DNA from 3 places in the Pantoea sp. B9002 genome. Region 1 is predicted to be linked to each of the others. Evidence: predicted binding sites of a transcription regulator. Region 1 holds the regulator's gene; each other region holds the start of a gene.
What was found. The regulator Fur, encoded in region 1, represses iron uptake genes when iron is present. The targets are predictions, from matches to a motif close to ATAATAATGAGAACNACTATCAA.
Positions count from the first base shown of each region.

Region 2: fepB (Fe2+-enterobactin ABC transporter substrate-binding protein) is a predicted target of Fur. The motif match lies at 1,732-1,754, and genes of this name have one in related genera.
Region 3: HX773_RS02265 (TonB-dependent siderophore receptor) is a predicted target of Fur. The motif match lies at 5,397-5,419, and genes of this name have one in related genera.

Region 1 is NZ_JACAPA010000011.1:282,470-289,358, forward strand. Features, by position in the region: gene nagE (N-acetylglucosamine-specific PTS transporter subunit IIBC) at 1-372, shown strand, start outside; gene glnS (glutamine--tRNA ligase) at 525-2,192, shown strand; gene HX773_RS09995 (hypothetical protein) at 2,428-2,823, shown strand; gene fur (ferric iron uptake transcriptional regulator) at 2,884-3,333, opposite strand; gene fldA (flavodoxin FldA) at 3,688-4,218, opposite strand; gene ybfE (LexA regulated protein) at 4,356-4,631, opposite strand; gene ybfF (esterase) at 4,799-5,563, opposite strand; gene seqA (replication initiation negative regulator SeqA) at 5,812-6,351, shown strand; gene pgm (phosphoglucomutase (alpha-D-glucose-1,6-bisphosphate-dependent)) at 6,376-6,889, shown strand, end outside.
Region 2 is NZ_JACAPA010000054.1:45,580-52,468, forward strand. Features, by position in the region: gene entS (enterobactin transporter EntS) at 1-762, shown strand, start outside; gene fepB (Fe2+-enterobactin ABC transporter substrate-binding protein) at 759-1,709, opposite strand; gene HX773_RS22845 (ABC transporter substrate-binding protein) at 1,921-2,850, opposite strand; gene HX773_RS22850 (ABC transporter permease) at 2,860-3,594, opposite strand; gene HX773_RS22855 (ABC transporter ATP-binding protein) at 3,578-4,294, opposite strand; gene HX773_RS22860 (HesA/MoeB/ThiF family protein) at 4,291-5,256, opposite strand; gene HX773_RS22865 (thiazole synthase) at 5,268-6,026, opposite strand; gene thiS (sulfur carrier protein ThiS) at 6,030-6,227, opposite strand; gene HX773_RS22875 (FAD-dependent oxidoreductase) at 6,211-6,889, opposite strand, start outside.
Region 3 is NZ_JACAPA010000003.1:51,043-57,931, reverse strand. Features, by position in the region: gene HX773_RS02285 (transketolase family protein) at 1-432, shown strand, start outside; gene HX773_RS02280 (FGGY family carbohydrate kinase) at 435-1,922, shown strand; gene HX773_RS02275 (flagellar brake protein) at 2,050-2,784, opposite strand; gene HX773_RS02270 (GlsB/YeaQ/YmgE family stress response membrane protein) at 2,971-3,219, shown strand; gene HX773_RS02265 (TonB-dependent siderophore receptor) at 3,283-5,382, opposite strand; gene treA (alpha,alpha-trehalase TreA) at 5,646-6,889, opposite strand, start outside.

The sequences.
Region 1 (6,889 bases):
GGCGATGGTCTGGCCATCAAGCCAACCGGCAAAACCGTGGTTGCGCCAACCGCCGGAACCGTAGTGAAGATCTTTAATACCAACCATGCATTCTGTCTTGAAGCGGAAAACGGTGTCGAGATCGTGGTTCACATGGGGCTGGATACGGTGGCGCTGGAAGGTAAAGGCTTCACGCGTTTGGTTGAAGAGGGCGCAACGGTCACTGCAGGTCAGCCAATCCTGGAAATGGATCTGGACTTCCTCAATGCCAACGCCCGCTCGATGATCAGTCCAGTTGTGGTCAGCAATAGCGATGATTTCGCTGGTCTGAATTTACTGGCAACCGGTTCAGTGGTTGCAGGCCAAACCCCGCTGTACGAGGTTAAAGGCTAAGTCCTTGTGATTGAGCCAGAAGGCAGGAAGCGATTCCTGCCTTTTTTGTTTTAAAACGACCAACAAACGGTTGTTTCCCTCCTGCGCTTTGTGGATCATACTCCGTTACTTCGTGGTACAAATCACCCGTTATAGTTTTTGAGGATTTTGAGATGAGTGAGGCTGAAGCCCGCCCAACGAACTTTATTCGTCAGATCATCGACGAAGATTTGGCGAGCGGTAAGCACAACAGTGTGCATACCCGTTTCCCGCCTGAGCCCAATGGTTATCTGCATATTGGCCATGCGAAATCTATCTGCCTGAACTTTGGTATCGCGCAAGACTACCAAGGTCAGTGCAATCTGCGTTTCGACGACACTAACCCAGTAAAAGAAGATCTGGAGTTTGTCGAATCCATTAAGCGTGACGTGCAATGGCTGGGCTTTGAGTGGAGCGGCAACATTCGTTACTCCTCAGACTACTTCGACCAACTGTTCAACTATGCGGTTGAGCTGATCAATAAAGGTCTGGCTTACGTTGATGAGCTGTCGGCGGATGAGATCCGTGAGTATCGCGGTTCCCTGACGGCGCCGGGCAAACACAGCCCATATCGCGATCGCAGCGTGGAAGAAAACCTGGCGCTGTTCCAGAAGATGCGCGATGGCGGTTTCGAAGAGGGCAAAGCCTGTCTGCGTGCCAAAATCGACATGGCGTCCAGCTTCATCGTGATGCGCGATCCGGTGCTGTACCGCATTAAGTTTGCCGATCATCATCAGACTGGCAGCAAGTGGTGCATTTACCCGATGTACGACTTCACCCATTGCATTTCGGATGCGATTGAAGGCATTACGCACTCTCTCTGCACGCTGGAGTTCCAGGATAACCGTCGTTTGTACGATTGGGTGCTGGATAACATCACCATTCCGGTCCATCCGCGTCAGTATGAGTTCTCACGCCTGAATCTGGAATACGCGGTGATGTCGAAGCGTAAACTGACTCAGCTGGTAAGCGAGAAAGTTGTAGAAGGCTGGGACGATCCGCGCATGCTGACCGTTTCGGGTCTGCGTCGCCGTGGTTACAGCGCCGCTTCTATCCGTGAATTCTGCCGCCGCATTGGCGTGACTAAGCAGGACAATATCGTAGAGATGGCTTCACTGGAGTCGTGTATTCGTGACGATCTCAATGAAAACGCGCCACGTGCGATGGCGGTGATGGAACCGTTGAAGGTGGTGATTGAAAACCTGCCTGCCGGTTATGAAGAGATCATCACCATGCCAAATCATCCGAACAATCCGGAGATGGGCACGCGTGAAGTGCCATTCAGCCGTGAAGTGTGGATCGATCGCGCAGATTTCCGTGAAGAAGCCAATAAGCAATACAAGCGTCTGGTGCTGGGTAAAGAAGTCCGTCTGCGTAACGCCTATGTGATCCGTGCCGAGCGCGTGGCAAAGGATGATGAAGGTAATATTACCTGCATTTACTGTACCTGCGACGTCGATACGCTGAGCAAAGATCCAGCTGATGGACGTAAAGTGAAGGGCGTGATCCACTGGGTTTCCGCTATTCACGCACTGCCGGCGGAATTTCGTCTCTACGATCGTCTGTTTAGCGTGCCAAATCCGGGCGCGGCTGAGGATTTCCTCACCACCATCAACCCGAACTCACTGGAAATCAAACAGGGCTTCGTTGAGCCAGGTTTGCGTGCAGCGGATCCGATGGCGCCGTACCAGTTCGAACGCGAAGGCTATTTCTGTGCTGATAGCGTCTATTCACAGCCAGCCAAACTGGTGTTTAACCGCACCGTGGGTTTGCGTGATACCTGGGCAAAAATCGGCGATTAATAGTTTTAGTCGCTAGCACGATAAGATCATGAAAGGGCGAGCAATCGCCCTTTTTTATTATCTCTATTTGGCAAGATACGACCTTTTATGCTGCCCGCCTCAATCCGCCTTTAATTCCCTATTTGCGACTATTCTGACTTTAGAAAAATTAACCCATTTGCCAGTGTGAAAAACTTTTTTTCAGGTAGGCTATGCGCTCTCAGACGTTGCTCCGCGGCTTATCTAAGGAAAAAAAATGACAAGTCTCGCCCAGGAAGCCAGGCATAGCGTGGTGGTTTTACATCAGCTTATCGAACGTATTTTCAATCAGGCAGAAGGCAGCGATGACAGTATTGATCTGTTTTTGTCGCACTTTCATCCCGAGTTCAAAATGGTCACGCCGCAAGGCAAACGATTGGATCTCAATGAAATGGAAGTGCTGTTTCGCCAGTTGCAGGGGCAGCGCGAAGGGATGCGCATTGCTACCAGTGAGCACGCCATCATCTCGCAGCAAAGCGAGGAAGTGACGATTCAGTATCGTGAATTACAGATGATGAACGGCATCAATCAGAGCCGTATTTCACTGGCGGTACTGGATTGCAGCACCGCCATTCCGCGTTGGCGCTACTTACAAGAAACGCTCGTTGCCTGATTTCAGGCATAAAAAAACCGGCTCAAGCGCCGGTTTTTTTATACTGCATAGCACACTTAATTACTTATCGTGGAGCGTATCGTCTTCGCGGCAGTCTCCCAGAGCACAGTGACCATACAGGTACAGGCTGTGGTTGCTGAGTTTGATACCGTGGCGAGTGGCAATTTCACGCTGACGCGTTTCGATTGATTCATCGCTGAATTCGATAACTTTGCCACAATCCAGGCAGATCAAGTGATCGTGGTGATGCTGCTGAGTCAGTTCGAAGACAGATTTACCGCCTTCAAAGTTGTGACGGGTTACAATGCCCGCGTCGTCAAACTGGTTAAGAACGCGATACACCGTTGCCAGACCAATCTCTTCGCCCATATCAATCAGGCGCTTATACAAATCTTCCGCACTGACGTGATGGGACTCGGGGCCGGGTCCCTGAAGCACTTCCAGAATTTTCAGTCTGGGTAGCGTGACTTTCAGGCCAGCCTTCTTCAATGCGGAGTTGTTGTCAGTCATGCGGATATTGTCCTGTTACTTTGCTAGTCACTTGCGGCGCAGGGGCCTTGAATGTTTAGGTCAACGCGCATTCTCATTTGCGTCTCATTATAGAACTCAAGCAGTGAAATGAAAACCAAGGCAACGTCCTTAATCACCAAAGGTTGTAAGGATATCGTCACTAACGTCTTCAAGACGCTTGGGTTTTGGATTCCATTTCACTCAGCCTCATTCTACTGCCAGAGGAATAAGCGGATGACCATTGCGGGTATTCTACAGATTTGCGGGGAAAAGTTAAAAAACCGTAGCTATTATTTTTATAGGAAATTCCGTTGCCCGATGTGAGGCAGTGTGCACATCGGGCAGAGCAGGGAATTAAGCTTCAATAATCTCTTTCAGCTGCAGCTCGTCGAAGATCTGCTTCACCCACTTCTCAACGCGTTCGTTGGTCAATTCTGGCTGACGATCTTCGTCAATGGCCAGACCAAGGAAGTTTTTGTCATCGGCCAGGCCTTTAGAGGCTTCGAAGTGATAGCCTTCGGTTGGCCAGTGACCAACGATCACCGCACCGTTCGGTTCGATGATGTCACGGATGGTGCCCATCGCGTCACAGAAGTACTCGGCGTAATCTTCCTGATCGCCACAACCAAACAGCGCTACCAGCTTGCCATTGAAATCAATCTCTTCCAGCGTCGGGAAGAAATCATCCCAGTCACACTGCGCTTCGCCGTAATACCAGGTTGGAATGCCCAGCAGCAGGATGTCGAACGCATCGAGATCTTCTTTGGTGCTCTTAGCAATGTCATGCACTTCGGCGACATCTTTACCCAGTTGTTTCTGGATCATCTTTGCAATGTTTTCAGTGTTGCCGGTATCGCTGCCGAAGAAAATGCCTACGATTGCCATGGGTTAGGTAACCTCTTGAATCCTGATTGTGAAAGTAAGTCAGTTGACTGCACAGTTATGCGAATAATAGCAGACCGGTAAAAAGTGCGGAACTTGTAAAGCCGTGACTTTGTGTTCCAGCGTGCGGTCTTCGCGCGTTACGACAGTTTGAGCTGTGCCAGCAGCATTTGTTCAATCAATTCGCTGCGACTGATGTTCTGCTGATCGGCCAGCGTGCTGAGCGCGTCAACCGCCTCGCTCGACATCTTCAGCTCAACACGACGCAGCCCACGCACTTTATCGCGCTTGAGCTGATTACGTTTGTTGATGCGTAACTGTTCATCACGCGTCAGCGGGCTGGTTTTCGGGCGACCAGGACGCCGCTCGTCTGCGAAGAGATCAAGCGTAGTGCGGTCTGTCTGTTCTTTTGCCATGGTTTGTAAAACTGAGTGGGCGCGAACGGCGGAAAGGCGCTGCGCGATTAAAACATTATCGGCCCGACCACGGCGAAAAAATATCCGTGGCAAATTTTTAGCGCGACATCATACTCCAGCGCCTTCCCTGACGCCAACCCTAAAGCGCAAGCGGCAAGCTTTTGCTTTTACAGGTTAAAAAAACGCCGAACGGCGCGTAGCACCGCATCGGGTTTCTCGGCGTGCACCCAATGTCCAGCGCCGCTGATCACATGTGCATGCGCCTGTGGGAACTGACGCAGCAGCGCATCGCGATGCTGATTATCCAGATAAGGCGAATCGCCGCCGCGGATAAACAGTGCCGGATGCGGCCACGCAGGAATCTCTTCCCAGCCGGAAATGGTGCTGTAATTATCCCACAGCACCGGCACATTAAAGCGCCATTCGCCCTCTGCGAAAGACTTGAGGATGAACTGGATCACGCCTTCTTGATCAATATGCTGACGCATCACTTCAGCGGCTTCGCTGCGGCGCGTGACGCCCGCGGCGCTCACGGCGCGAATAGCGGCAAAAATTTCGTCATGGCGGCGCGTTTGGTAATCAACGGGCGCGATATCGATCATCACCATTTTTTCGATACGTTCCGGCGCGATGGCACTGAGCGCCATGGCGATTTTGCCGCCCATTGAGTGGCCAATCACACCCGCGCGATCGATATGGTGCGCATCCAGCGTTTCGACGATGTCCTGCGCCATTACGTGATAATTCATCTCATCGCTACGCGCCGACAAGCCGTGGTTACGCACATCCACCTGCAGCGTCGGACGTGCATCACGCACCCCACGCGCCAGCACGGCAAGGTTATCAAGGCTGCCAAAAAGACCATGGATTAACAGAATCGGTGTGGCATCGGGGGCAGATTGTTCAGTTTGCAGACGGGCGTTCAAAATCATGGCTAAAGTTCTTACGGTTGTGACCTTGGCTTAGGTTATCATGGATTCACCTGTCCAGCAGTCAGGCCGATGGGCATTAGGGCATATTCCGACTTTTGCCCCGAAACGTTGCCAACGCTATCGGCTGCCACGGATTTAACTTTATAATCCTTATGTTAGAACCCGCTCACGTTTTGCACGACTGGATTTTGCTAAGGCCGTTGCAATAATGCGTGGTTCTGTCATTTGCCAGAATCGTACGGAAAAAGATGAAAACGATTGAAGTTGACGAAGAACTCTACCGTTATATTGCCAGCCACACGCAGCACATTGGTGAAAGCGCCTCAGATATTTTGCGCCGCATGTTGAAGTTCACCGCCGGACAGAGCGCACCTGCTGCGCCCGCCGCTGGTGCATCAGTGAAAGAAGCGCAACCTGCCAGCCGTGAAGCGCGTCCTCAGGATCGCGTCCGTGCGGTACGTGAGCTGCTGCTTTCCGATGAATATGCCGAGCAGAATAAGGCGGTTAACCGCTTCATGTTGGTACTGTCAACGCTCTATCGTCTTGATCCGGCTGCGTTTGCTGAAGCTACTGCCTCGCTGCAGGGCCGTACCCGCGTCTACTTTGCGGGCGACGAGCACACGCTGCTGCAAAATGGCACCCATACCAAGCCGAAGCACGTTCCCGGCACGCCGTACTGGGTGATCACGAACACCAATACAGGTCGCAAATGCAGCATGGTGGAACACATCATGCTGGCTATGCAGTTCCCACAGGAACTGACAGAGAAAGTTCGCGGCACCATTTAACTGAAGCGTCAGGGAGAAGCGCCAATGGCCAATCACCCCCGTGCCGGGCAGCCTGCCCAGCAGAGCGATTTGATTAACGTTGCACAATTAACCTCGCAGTATTACGTCCTGAAGCCCGATGTGGCGAATCCGGATCATGCGGTGAAATTTGGCACTTCAGGCCACCGCGGCAGCGCGGGACGCCAAAGCTTCAATGAACAGCACATTTTGGCGATCGCGCAGGCGATTGCTGAAGAACGTAAAAAGAATGGCATCACCGGTCCGTGCTACGTCGGTAAAGACACGCATGCGCTGTCAGAGCCGGCGATTCTGTCGGTGCTGGAAGTGCTGGCCGCTAACGGCGTGGACGTGATTGTGCAGCAGGACAACGGCTATACGCCAACGCCTGCCATCTCTAACGCGATTCTTGAGCACAACAAACGCGGCGGCGCGCAGGCGGACGGCATCGTTATCACGCCTTCGCACAACCCACCGGAAGATGGCGGTATCAAATACAATCCGCCCAACGGTGGCCCGGCTGATACCAACGTCACCAAAG
Region 2 (6,889 bases), on a different contig from region 1:
ATGATCATCGTCGCGGCGGGTGTCGGTTGGGCGTTTGCGGTCGCCGCGATCGGCACGCTGGCGACGCTGATTCCGCTGGTGCGTTTACCGTCGATGAAGCCCGAACAACAGGAACCGGAGCATCCGCTACGCGCGCTGGCGAGCGGCATTCAGTTTGTCTGCCAGCATAAAGTGGTCGGCGCGGTGGTGCTGGTTGGTTTGCTGCTCAGCATGGTTGGCGCGGTGCGTATTCTGTTCCCGGCGCTGGCGCTAACCTTCCATGCCGATGCGTCCGCATTAGGATTGATGTACTCGGCGGTACCGCTAGGCGCGATGATCGGTGCCTTCACCAGCGGCTGGGTGCGGCAGTTAACGCGTCCGGGATGGGTGCTGATTGGCTGTGCAATGCTGGCATTTGCTTGCATCGCCTCGCTCGGTCTGTACAGCCATCTTCTGCCCGCGCTGCTGGCGCTGGTGTGTTACGGCTACAGCAACGCCATCGCCTCGCTATTGCAGTTTATGCTGACGCAGCATCACACGCCGGATGCGCTGCTGGGACGCGTCAACAGCCTCGGCACCGCGCAGGATGTCACCGGCGATTCGGTCGGCGCATTGGGTTTGGGGGCGCTGGCACGCGCGCTGGCACCGCTGAGCAGCGTGCTGTGGTTTGGCGGATTAGCGGCGGGATTGCTGGTGCTGTTGTCGCTGGCAGTGCGCGGCCTGCGCACGGCGCGCCTCGGTGAACAACCGGACGCGCCGCAACCCGCCACGGCCGATGCTTAACGGGTAAACTGCCGCTCGATGCTGCTGAGCATATTGCTGGCGCTGTAGTAATCGAGGCGGAAAGTATCGTTACCCACGGCAAAGATGTCGTGCTGCTGCACCGCCGGCAGATGGGCGAGGAACGGATTCTTCGCCACCTGCGGCACGGTTTTCTCATCGGCTGCGAACAGCAACAGCGTGTTACCGGTGATGCCATCGGCCATGTTTTCACCGTTCAGCTGAATAATGTCATTGCGCTTACCCATGCTGGTGCTGCCCTGAAAACTGGCGGGCGGCGCGGCCAGCGTAAAGCCCAAGTCCTGTAACAGCGCGCCCTGCGCCGATGCGGGCGTCCACAAGTTCATCCCGCGCCCATCTTCGTAATAGACCAGCGCAGAGGTCGGCTGCGGCGGCAGCGTAATCTTGTGACGCACCGTTTCTACTCGTTTTTCGAACGCTGCGATCACCTTTTGGGCATCGGCTTCATGGCCGGTAATCTCGCCAAGCTGTAAGGTCAATGCCTGCCAGCTCTTATCGCCGTAGTCGATCACTAACACCGGTGCGATGGTTTGCAGCTGATCGTAGAGGCGCAGCGCCGAATCGCCGCCGGTGGCGGCAATCACGATCAAATCTGGCGCTTCGGCGGCAATCGCTTCGGCGTTTGGCTGCGAGATGTAGAGCGGTTTAACCTGACGCGCTTTTGCCACCGCGCTCCATTGCGTGAAAAAGCCCTGCGCATCCGACACGCTGCTGCTGCGACTGGTGGCGCCAGAGCCGACCAGCGGCGCGTTAATCGCCAGCAAGGTGCCACTCAGCGTGACGCTGGTCGAGACAATGCGCTGCGGCGGCTGTTGCAGGGTGAATGGGCCTTTCGGTGTGGCGATAGTGCGCGGCCAGGCGGCGTCGGCTTGTACAGGGGTGCAGATGAAAAACAGGCTAAGCAGCAGAGAAAGAGCGGGGAAACGCATCAGGTTGTCCATCACTTGATAGTTGAGAATAAATATCATTATCAAAAATAAGTGCGGGTGCAAGGGAAATTGTGCGTGGTTTCCCTCACCCTAGCCCTCTCCCGCAGGCGGGAGAGGGAATGATTAGGTGGAGAGAATGGTTAGGTGGGCGCGGTCGGCTCCCTCTCCCGCGCGCGGGAGAGGGTTGGGGTGAGGGACAACCCGCACCAACCTAAAACGAATACCGCGCCATCGGCGCCACAGCCTTAATCACGCCATTACCTTTCATATACTCACCAAACGCCTGATAGCGCGCCTGATCAAACGCCGCGCTATGCTCCGCAAAATATGGCAGCGTTGCCTGCCACGCCTCGTGATTGAGCGGCGTATTCAGCTCGGGATACTGTTTAATAAACGCAAGCCAGGCTTCCTGCGGATGCGCGCGCAGCCACGCCACACCTTCATCCAAACCACGTAAAAACGCCGGAATGCGTTTGTCCTGCGCGGCGGTTTTCTGGTTTGCCAGGATGATCAACTCATCATAAGCAGGCACGCCGTAATCTTCCGGCTTGAACACCGTGGGCTTCGCGCCTTTGTCTTTCAGATCCAGCAGCTCATAGTTGCGGAAGATGGTCATCGCGCCATCAATCTTGTGCGTTAGCAACGCTGAGGTGCCATCCATATTCAGGTTGATGAGCTTCACCGAGTCGGCATCAACGCCCTGCGAAGTCAGCATATTGCGGATCGCCACATCTTCGGTGCCTGGCACCGCATAGCCGATGGTTTTGCCGGCGAAATCTTTAAGCGAGTGGATATCGTCTGACACCGTGGTCAGCGTGTTCAGCGGCTGATTGATCAAGGTACCGACGCGAATCACCGGCACGTCTTTATCCACCAGCGTGTAGAGCAGCGGCTGGTAGCTAATGGCAAGGTCGACTTTGCCCGCCGCCAGCAGCAGCGGCACGGAAGCGGAATCGGCGGGCGCGATCATCTCGACATCAAGCCCCTCTTTCTTAAACGCGCCGCTGTGCTGGGCAGCAAAAATCGCCGCGTGGTTGGGGTTGATAAACCAGTCGAGCAGCAGGCGAACTTTCTCCGCAGCCTGCACGTTAGCGGTCGCCAGCAGCAGCAACGTGGTCAATGCGATTCGTAGGGTGTTCAAGGTGTGTCCTTATGTGGTTTGCCAGAGGATTTTCTTGCGCATCAGCGCCACGCTGCCCGAAAGCAGCAGCGCCAGAATCAGTAACAGCAGCAGCGCCGCGAAGCTGGTGGCGGTTTCCAGTCGCGCGTTGGATTGCATCATCAGATAGCCGAGCCCTTCGCTGGCACCGACCCATTCACCAATCACCACGCCAATCGGGGCCAACACCACCGCCATCTGCAGGCCGGAGAAAAATTGCGGTAACGCGGCGGGCCAGCGCACGCACCAGAAGATGCGAAAGCGCGATGGCGTGGAGGTTTGCGCCAGTTCCAGCCAGCCGCTGGGCGTGCGACACAGCCCATCAAACAGCGATAAGCACAGCGGGAAGAAGAGGATCAAAGCCGCCACCACCACTTTCGAGGCGATGCCAAAACCGAGCCACAGCACCAGCAGCGGCGCGAGAGCAAACACCGGAATCGCCTGGCTGGCGGTGACCAGCGGAAACAGCACGCGACGCAGCAGCGGACTGGCCGCCATCAGCACCGCCAGCGTCACGCCCGCGCCGACGCCCAGCAGCAGCGCCAGCACAATTTCCGCCAGCGTATAGAGCGCGTGATGCCACAGCAGTTGACGATGCAGCCACAGCGCTTCAAGCACCGCCTGCGGCGCGGGCAGCAGGAAAGTCGGTATGCCGCTGTGACGTGCCAATAACCAGCCGCACAGCAGAACCGCGATCAGGTAGATCGCGCTAAACAATGTTTTCATGCGTATTCAGTCGGGAGAAGAGTTGCGCCTGCGCCTGCAGGACGTCGGGATGATCAAACGCACGCGGCGCGTCACCGCCGGGAACCGGCCAACTTTCGATCGCCAGCGGCTGGCCTTGCAACAGCAGAATGTCATCGGCCATGCGGCACGCTTCCAGCGGATCGTGCGTCACCAGCAGCACGGTTTTGCCCCGTAGTAATCCGGCGGTCAGCGTTTGCAGGTTGAGTTTGGTCATCACATCCAGCGTGGCGAAGGGTTCATCCATCAGCACCACGTCGCGCTGCGCATAGAGCGTACGTGCCAGCGCCACGCGTTGTCGCATGCCGCCGGAGAGTTGATGCGGCGGCGCATGCGCCACGTCGCTGAGTTTTACCTGCTCGAGCAGCGCCAGCGCGCGCAGGCGATCGGGTTTTTCGCCGCTGAGCCGCGCCGACAGCATCACGTTGTCGAGCACCGTCAGCCACGGATACAGCAGATCCTGCTGGCCCATCCACGCCACATTGCCGCTCAAGCCCTGCACCGCGCCCTGCTGCGGCTGGAGTAAACTGGCCACCAGCCGCAGCAGCGTACTTTTGCCGATACCGCTGCGTCCCAGCATTACCGTGGTTTTGCCGCCGCGCAGTTGCAGGTTCAGCCGCTGACACAGCGGTTTATCGCCCCAGCTAAAACTCACATCGTTAAAGAGAATGTCCTGATTCATGGGCGATTGGCCGCCAGAATCGCCAGCTGGTGAAATCCGCGCTGCGCCAGCGCGTTAGCGGCCTGCGCGGCACGGATGCCGCTGGCGCACACCAGCACGATGCGCTGCTGGGCGGGCGGCTGCCACGCCGCAATCTCCTGCGGCAAGATGCGCTCAACGCCATCCGCCACGCTAACCGGCGCTTCTTCACAGCTGCGCAGTTCGACAATGCAGTCATCGGCGGCCAGCTGTTGCGGGTCGATAAACGGCACCGCATGTTCCGGCTCTTCAGCATCATCAAAGCGGAACTGGCGGAAATGCCAGTTCACGAAGTCGCAATTCACCAGACAACCGAGCGGCGATGGCGACAACTGCAGCAGCACGCTGAGCGCCATCTGCGCCTGCATCGCGCCGAGCGTTGCCACCGCCGGGCCCATTACGCCTGCGGTGTTGCAGTTCGCTGCCGAGGAAGGCAAGCGCGGGAACAGCGCGCGATAGCTCGGCGCGCCGCCACAGAATCCGCCGACGTAACCTTGCCGGCCCAGCACTGAGGCGCTGATCAGCGGAATGCCCGCCTTCATGCAAGCATCGGAAAGTTGGTAGGTGACGGCAAAGTTATCGGCGGCGTCGATCACCAGATCGCATCCCGCGATCGCCTGCTGCAGATTGCTGGCGCTCAGCGACTGCTGCAGCGCCTCAATGTGCACCTGCGGATTGCGCTGCTGCAACACGTGTTGCGCGCGCAGCACTTTGGGCTGGTCGATATCCTGCTGCGTAAACAGCGTTTGCCGATGCAGGTTATGCAGCGCCACCACATCGTCGTCATACAGCCGAATATGGCCGACGCCTGCGCCCACCAGCTGCGGCAGGAGCGTGGCGCCAAGTCCGCCCGCGCCCGCCACCAGCACGCGCGCGTTAAGCAGTTTCTGCTGCCCTGCTTCACCGATTTCCGCCAGCATCATCTGGCGTTGATAACGTTGCATATTTGCCGTCCTCAACTCAGATTTGCCAGGCCGAAGATCGGCGTGGACGCGGCGGCCATATCGCGCTTCTCCATCAGTCCGGCAGCGCGCGCGGCCTGTCCGGCTTCAATCGCCAGCCGGAAAGCGTTGGCCATGCCGATCGGATCGCCGGCTTTGGCGACGGCGGTGTTAAGCAGAATGCCATCGAAGCCCATCTCCATCGCCTGAGCCGCCTGCGACGGCGCGCCAATGCCAGCATCAATGATCAGTGGAATATCGCTGAACCACGCACGCATGGCGCGCAGGCCGTCGATGTTGCGCAAACCCTGGCCAGAACCAATCGGCGCGCCCCACGGCATCAACAGTTCGCAACCCGCCGCCAGCAGCTTTTCGCCGACGATCAGATCTTCGGTGGTGTACGGAAACACCTGAAAACCCTCTGCGCTGAGGATGCGCGCGGCTTCCACCAGCGCGAAAGGATCCGGTTGCAGCGTGTCGGCGTGACCAATCACTTCCAGCTTGATCCACGCGGTGTTGAACAGTTCGCGCGCCATGTGCGCGGTAGTGACGGCTTCCTTCACCGTGTGACAACCGGCGGTATTCGGTAACACACGGATGTTAAGTCCGGTCAGCAGTTCGCGGAAAGCCGCGCCCGCCGCGCCTTCGCGCCGTAAACTAACGGTGATGATGTCGGTACCGGAGGCGGCAATCGCCTGCTGCAAAATGGCAGGCGACGGATAGCCGGCGGTGCCGAGCAGAAAGCGTGATTGCGGTTTAAAATCGTAAAACATCGCTTAACCTCCCTGCATCGGTGACAGCACTTCGAGCTGGCAACCTTCATCCAGCCGCTGCGTGTCGTACTGACTTTTTGGCACAAACGCACCGTTGTAGGCGGTGGCGACGCAGGCCACATCAATTTGCTGCTCGATCAGCAATTCGCTCAGGCTCGTTGCCTGGGTGCTGATGGCGCGGCCGTTAAGCTGAATATTCATTGTTGAGTTCCCCAGAAATGCGCTGCATCAGCTGCTCTGCCAACATGGGTGCCAGCAGAAAACCGTGGCGATACATGCCGTTGAGATAAAAGGTGTGATTGTGATAGTGGATTTCCGGCAGATTTGCCGGATAAGCCGGACGCAACCCGCTGCCGCTCTCAATCACGCGTGCTTCGGCTAAGGCGGGATGAATGGCGTAGGCGGCGCTGAGCAGCTCCATCATGGCGCGCGCGCTGATGGCGCTGGCATCGTCGCTCTCAATCATGGTGGCGCCGAGCATAAAGTGGCCGCCGCGACGCGGCACCAGATAGCAGGGAAAACGCGGATGCAGCAGACGAATCGGGCGGGAAAACTGCACTTCATCGCTGTGCAGAATCAGCATCTCGCCGCGTACCGCACGCAGGCGCGGCAGTTGCGGCGCAGCGTGGATGCCGCGACAATCGATAATCTGGCCGCCTTGTGCGTGGTTGCTGAATGACACGCCGCGCGCGATCAGCGCGTCACGCATCTCCTGCAACGCCAGACGCGGATCGAGATGCGCCTCACCGGCGAAAAAAAGACCGCGCGCAAAGCGCCCTTCCAGCGCCGGTTCGATGTCGGCGGGTTCGACCCATTGATGCTGCTCAGTCATGCGGGCGAAACGGTTGAGTTCCTGGCTATCG
Region 3 (6,889 bases), on a different contig from region 1:
CACGATGAAAATTACCAATTCCGTCCTGGCCAAATCGATGTTTTACGTGAAGGTCATGACATTGTGCTGGTGGCGATGGGCTCGACGGTTCACGAGGTGGTTCACGCCGCCGAGCAACTGCATGAGCAAGGCATTACAGCGGGTGTGATCAGTATTCCATCGATTCGACCTTGTGATACCCAACAGCTGCGCGAGCTGTTAAATCACTATCCAGCGGTGATTACCGTGGAAGAACACAACGTCAACGGCGGCGTCGGCAGCCTGGTGGCAGAAGTGCTGGCGGAAGGCGGCTGTGGCATCCCGCTGCTACGTTTGGGCATCCCCGATGGCGAATACGCAATTGCCGGCGACCGCGCCTCAACCCGTGCCCGACATGGCATTGATGCCGCCAGCGTAGTGAAGAGTGCAGCGCGCATCTGTGCAGGAGCGTAAAGATGGCAGGTTCGTTGATACTGGCAATTGATGAAGGCACCACCAACGCGAAAGCGATTGCGGTTGACCGAGCAGGCAATGTGGTGGCGCGCGGCAGTCAGCCGCTGACGCTGGAACATCCGCAGCCGGGTTTGGCGGAGCAGGATCCGCTGGCGATTTGGCAGGCGGTGAAACAGGCGGTGAGCGCTTGTCTGGCGCAGTGTGCGGGGGCGCACGTGGCGGCGGTGGCGATCAGCAACCAGCGCGAATCGGTACTGATCTGGCAACGACATAACGGCCAGCCGCTGACGCCGCTCGTCAGCTGGCAGGATCGCCGCTCGGAGGCATTTTGCCGCGATTTACGCGCGGCGGGTAAAGCACCGCGCATCACCGGACTCACCGGATTGGCGGTCGATCCGATGTTCCCGGCCGGCAAACTCACCGGCATGCTTGCCGCCTTGCCGAATGGATTCGCGCGCGCCCAGGCCGGTGAACTCTGTATCGGCACCGTGGACAGCTGGCTGAGCTGGCAGCTGAGCGGCGGCGAAAGCTTCGTCACCGATCATGCCAATGCGGCGCGCACCCAGCTGTACAACCTGCACAGCGGCGACTGGGATGATGAACTGCTGACGCTGTTCCACATTCCCCGTGCGGCGCTACCGCAGATTGTGCCCTCGGCCAGCGCGCAAGGCGTGGTGACACGTAACGATATTCCCGGTTTAGCGCCCGGCACGCCGATTTTGTCACGCATCGGTGATTCGCACGCCGCGCTGCAAGCGCAGCGCAACGGCAGCGAAGAGGTGGTCAAAGCCACTTACGGCACCGGTTCATCACTGATGATGTCGATGGCGACGCCGCTGCTGACGGAAAATGGTCTCAGCACCACGGTGGCGTGGCATGACGGCACGCTGCGCTATGCCTTTGAGGGCAACATTACCCACACCGGTTCCGGCGCGGCGTGGCTGGGCCGCATGCTGGGCATCAACGATCCGCGAGAACTCACCGCGCTGGCCCAGCGCAGCGAGCATAATCAGGGCATCTATTTTGTGCCGGCGCTCTCCGGTCTTGGTGCGCCCTGGTGGGATTTGAAAGCGCGCGGCATGGTGTGTGGCTTAACCGATGCGGCGACGCCGGAGGTGCTGGCGCGTGTGGCGCTGGAGTCGATCACCTTCCAGATCGCCGACGTGTTTTTCGCCATGGAACAGGCCAGCGGCGTGCAACTTCCTGCGCTGTGCGTGGATGGCAGCGCCACGGAAAACAGCTGGTTGATGCAGATGCAGGCCGATGTCTTGCAGCGACCACTGAAACGCGTACCGACGGCAGAAGTGTCTGCGTTGGGCGCTGCATTATTAGCGGGCCGCACTCTGGGCTGGTGGCAGCAGGGCAGTGAGATGCAAGCCTTACAGGGCGGCAGCGTGATTATGCCGCGTGAGGATCAGGCGAAAAACATGCAGGAGAATTATCACGGCTGGCTCGATGCGGTGGCGCGTTGCCGTTATCAACCGCATTGATTACCGATATATAAATCGCGCACGCTTCGTAGCGGCGCGATTTATCGCGCTTTTAGACGTTTATCTCATGCCACATAGCGCAATAAATTGCGCCGCTACGATGCTGTACGGTGATAAACGTCCAGCGCTACTGGAAACGGTTGGCCTTGTCTCGCGCCAGACGTTCCAGCGCAAAAATCACCTGCTGCAGCTGGCGTTCCTGAATCGGCTCGATGGCGGTAAAGCGAAAGCTGAGGCGCGGTGTGACGCGGGTTTCATTCTTGCTGGTCACCATGGTGCGCTCACCAATGTGCAGCAGCTGTGCTGTCACCTCGAAGTGACCGTACTCAGCCAAATCAACGCGCAGCTTTTTAAAGGTATCGCCGCGATTAAGGCCTTCTGGCAGCGCTTCGTCCAACAGCACGCCCACGCCGCCCAATGACAGATCCTGCAGGCGGAAACGCGCTGTGCGTCCATCCGGCCACTGGCTGTGGCAATAAAAAACCGGCTCCAGCGGCGCGTTAACGCGGAAGAACTCACGGCGCTGAATCTGCCACACCAGTTCGGGTAGCGACGCGGCAAAAGCGGGTAAGCCTTCGAATTCAACACGCTGTAAACCGATTAAGCCAAATTCGACTTTGGCACCGTGCGTTTCGGCGGCGATATTCACTTCGCCACCTTGCAGCGCTAAATCGTTATCCAGCGCGTTGCTGCCGAGGTCAAAGATCACCTGATCTTCATCGGCTGACAGCAAGCGGCTGATAAACTGACCGCGCGAAAAATTCACCATCAACGGGGTTTGAAAACGCAACAGGTCCTTCATCACGCCCAAAACCGCTAACGTGCCTCGCTTGAGGTATTGTTCTTTATCGGCTTCTCCCACGTCCTGCTCCACTTATCCGATTGTTATTTTCACGACTGACAATGCTGTTCGTCAGTTATCGGCGTCGCTGCGCTAATCTTTAGTCAGCTAACGATGATTTACTGCGGCAAGTTGCGATGCAGATCATAAAATCCCGTCTATACTAGAGGCGGTGAACACATTGATTAATAACGTAAGGAGCAGTACATGGGTATTCTTTCATGGATTATTTTTGGTCTGATTGCCGGGATTATCGCTAAGTGGATTATGCCGGGTAAAGATGGCGGCGGCTTTATCATCACCGTAGTTCTGGGTGTGGTGGGTGCGGTTGTCGGTGGCTGGATCAGTACCCTGTTTGGTTTCGGTAAAGTTGACGGTTTCAACTTTGGCAGCTTCGTGGTGGCCGTGATTGGTGCCATTGTGGTGCTGTGGATCTACCGTAAAGTACGAAGTTAACAGCATAGAGATTTGATGAAATCCGCCATCCCGCATAAGGATGGCGGATTTTTTTATGCCTGATTAAAAGTCGTAGCCCACCGTGGCCATAACCGTGCGCTCGGCACCGCGATAGCAGTAACCGGTGCCGTAACAGGCGGCCAGATACTTTTTATCGGTCAGGTTGTTGGCATTCACCTGCAGCCACGCGCCTTTCAGCTGTGAGTTCCATGCGCCAAGATCGGCGCGAACCGAGGCATCAAACAGCGTTACCGATGGCAGACGCGTAGTGTTCTCGTTATCCGCCCACTGTTTGCCGATATAGCGCACACCCGCACCGGCGCTCAAGCCATAGTCAAACTGATAATGGCCCCACAACGACGCCATGCTGTTCGGTGTGACATACGGCGTATGGCCATCGTTACCGTCCACCGAATCTTTAAAGCGCAGATGATTCAGCGTGTAGCCGGCGATAGTGCTGAAACGCGACGTCAGCTGATTACGTGCTTCGAGTTCAATGCCCTGCGAATGCACTTTGCCCGACGGCGTGTAAGTACCATCCAGCACGTTACGGTTGGCGACATCGTCCTGAGTCAAATCGTACACCGCGATTGAGTACATATCGCGCGTGCCCAGCGGCTGATATTTCACGCCCGCTTCATACTGCTCCGACGTGGTCGGTTTCAGCTGATTGCCATTGGGATCGGTTAACGAAGCCGGCGTAATCGCCTGGCTCCAGCTGACGTAAGGCGAGATGCCGTTCTCGAAGGCATACAGCAGCGCGGCGCGACCGCTGATGTGATCGTCCTGACGGCGGCTGGTGCCATTTTCCGACACGATGCGATCGTAGCGTCCCGACAAGTCCAGATGCCAGCGATCAAGCTGCAACTCATCCTGCAGATACAAACCGGTTTGATAGTAGCGGCGCGTCTGCGATGTCCAGTCGAAGTCCGGCATGATGCCCACTTCTTCGCCGTTCCATGCATTCAGCGCACTGGCGGCACCGCTGGCTTCGGTGATGTCGTTTTTATAACGATGATATTCCGCACCCAGCGTCACGCGATGCTGAACCGCGCCGGTAGCAAAATCGGCCTGCAAGCGGTTGTCGTTGGCCCACGCGCTGAGCGATGAACGCTCGCCGGAGAAGTAGCGGTTCAGCAGGTCTGGATTCGTTGCGTTCCAGCCGATCTGATAAACCTGATCGAGCTCGGTATTGGAGTGGCTGTAGCTGCCGGTGGAGTACACCGACCACACATCGTTGAAGCGGTGCGAGAAGTCATAGCTGTAAATCTGTTCGCGACGTTTGAACTGGTCGAGCGCACTGTCGCCTTCGTAGAAACTGTCGCTCAACTTGCGGCCGTTATGGCTGTAGAGCGTGCCTTCCGCCGGAACCGAACCGTGATAGCCGCCGGACGGATCTTTCTGCAGGTAGGCACGCAGCACTAAGTTGGTATCTTCGCTTGGCTGCCACATCAGCTGTGGCGAAATCGCATATTTCTCTTCGCGGGTGTGATCGTATTGGGTATCGCTGTTGCGCGTAATGCCGGTTAAGCGAAATGCCCACTGATCGTTGATAGCGTTGGTGTAATCAAAGGCGGCGTTATTGGTGGCGTTGGTGCCGGTCGACAGGCGGAAGTGGCCCTCTTCGGCAAATTGCGGACGCTTACTCACCATATTCACCAATCCGCCCGGCACCGTTTGGCCGTAGAGCGCGGAAGAGGGACCTTTGATCACATCGATGCGGTCGAGGAACCAGTTATCCACCTGCAGGATGTTAAAGCTGCCGCCGTCACTCATCACGCGCAGGCCATCGAGGAAGGTGTTATCGACATCGCCGCCGTGGAAACCCCGCAGCGCGATGGTGTCGTAACGCGTGGCTGCGCCGCCAAAGTTGGTGAAGACGCCCGGCGTGTAACCTAACGCCTGATTGAGATCTTGTGCGCCCTGATCTTCCATCTGCTGACGCGTTACCACCGAGATCGACTGCGGCGTAGTAATTAGCGGCTGATCGCTTTTACTGGCGCCGCTGCTGCGCGTGGCGAGATAGCCCTGCGTCGGCGAGGTGGCGCTCTCTTGCGGTTGCGCCGTTACAACAATCGACTCTTCAGCGAAGCTTGCAGCGGGTAAAGCCAGCGCAAGCGCGCACAGTACGCGGCCACGTTTGAGGGTAAACAACGAGGTCATGAGAGGTTCCTGATATTTTAATGGGAATAGCTATCGATATTAGATTGAGAATTATTATCTTTTGTCGCGAGTGTTTCAAGATGTGAGTTTGTTGTAAGAGGGATGTGAGGAAAATGCACAGGCAGACACGCACGAGTCGTAGCGGCGCGATTTATCGCGCATTTCATTGGTTGCACCTTATGCAGGTTTGGATCGCGCAATAAATTGCGCCGCTACGGTAATGTGCGGTGGCCGGGCTTATTCGCCCGGCAGGATAGAGGTGATTACTTCGCGCTAGTCAAAACCGGCATATTCGGGATATCGCCGGCGTTGTTACAGGTTTTGTCTTTCGGGCAGTACTTATCCAGCAGCTTCAGCGTCACGCCGTTGGTCCAGCCGAAGCCGTCCTGCAGCGGATATTCACCGCCGCCACCGCCGCCCAGCTGCGCGCCTTCAACCACGTATTTCTCGACCAGTTTATGCTCCTTGTCGTAGGTCGCCTGCACGTTCTGCAGGAAGCGCTGACCAATCTGCTGCGCCAGTTTCGGCTGCTTGTAATGCTCCAGACCTTCCACCGCCACCCATTGCAGCGGCGCCCAGCCGTTTGGCGCATCCCATTGCTGGCCGTTATTTACCGTGGTGGTCACCAGACCGCCCGGTTTCAGCAGCTGTTTTTCAACTGCGGAAGCGGTGCGCTCAGCTTGCTTATCGCTCGCTACCTGCATATAGAGCGGGAACAGCGTCGCAGCGGTCAGCTGTGAGTGAACCTGCTTCTTCTGGAAATCGTAATCGGCGTACCAGCCTTTTTTGTCATCCCAAAGATAGCGATTGATCGCCGCCTGACGTTTCTCCGCATCCGCCGCGAACTGTTTGGCTTTGTCATCCTGCTTGTCCAGTTTGGCGGCTTTGGACAATGTCTGTTCGAGGTGGAAAATCAGGCTGTTGAGATCGACCGGTGCCAGCTGCGTGGTGCGGATGGACGCCAGATTGTGCGCATCGGTGAACCAGCGCGAACTGAAATCCCAGCCTGATGCCGCGCCCGCACGCAAGTCGCGATAGACCTGCTGTTTATTGCGTTCCGGCGCTTTATTCGCGGTGTTAACGTCATCGAGCCAGGATTCGGTACGCGGCGCATCGCGATCGTCCCAATAACGGTTAAGCAGCGTGCCGTCGCTGAGTTTGATCACGCGTTTGCTGGCCTGGCCGGCCGCCACTTTATCGCTGTCCGCCATCCAGTAATCGTACTCTTTCTGCAGCTGCGGCAGGTATTGGCGATAGACGTCGTCACCTTTGTGCGTCGCCAGCAGGTCAACCATCAAGCTGAAGAACGGCGGCTGCGAGCGGCTGAGATAGTAGCTGCGGTTACCGTTGGGAATATGGCCATATTTGTCCAGCTCGGTGGCGAAGTTATCCACCATATCCTGCACGCGATCCCAGTGACCGCTCTCCGCCAGGCCGAGCATAGTGAAGTAGCTGTCCCAGTAATACACTTCGCGGAAGCGTCCGCCAGGCACCACGTAAGGTTTGG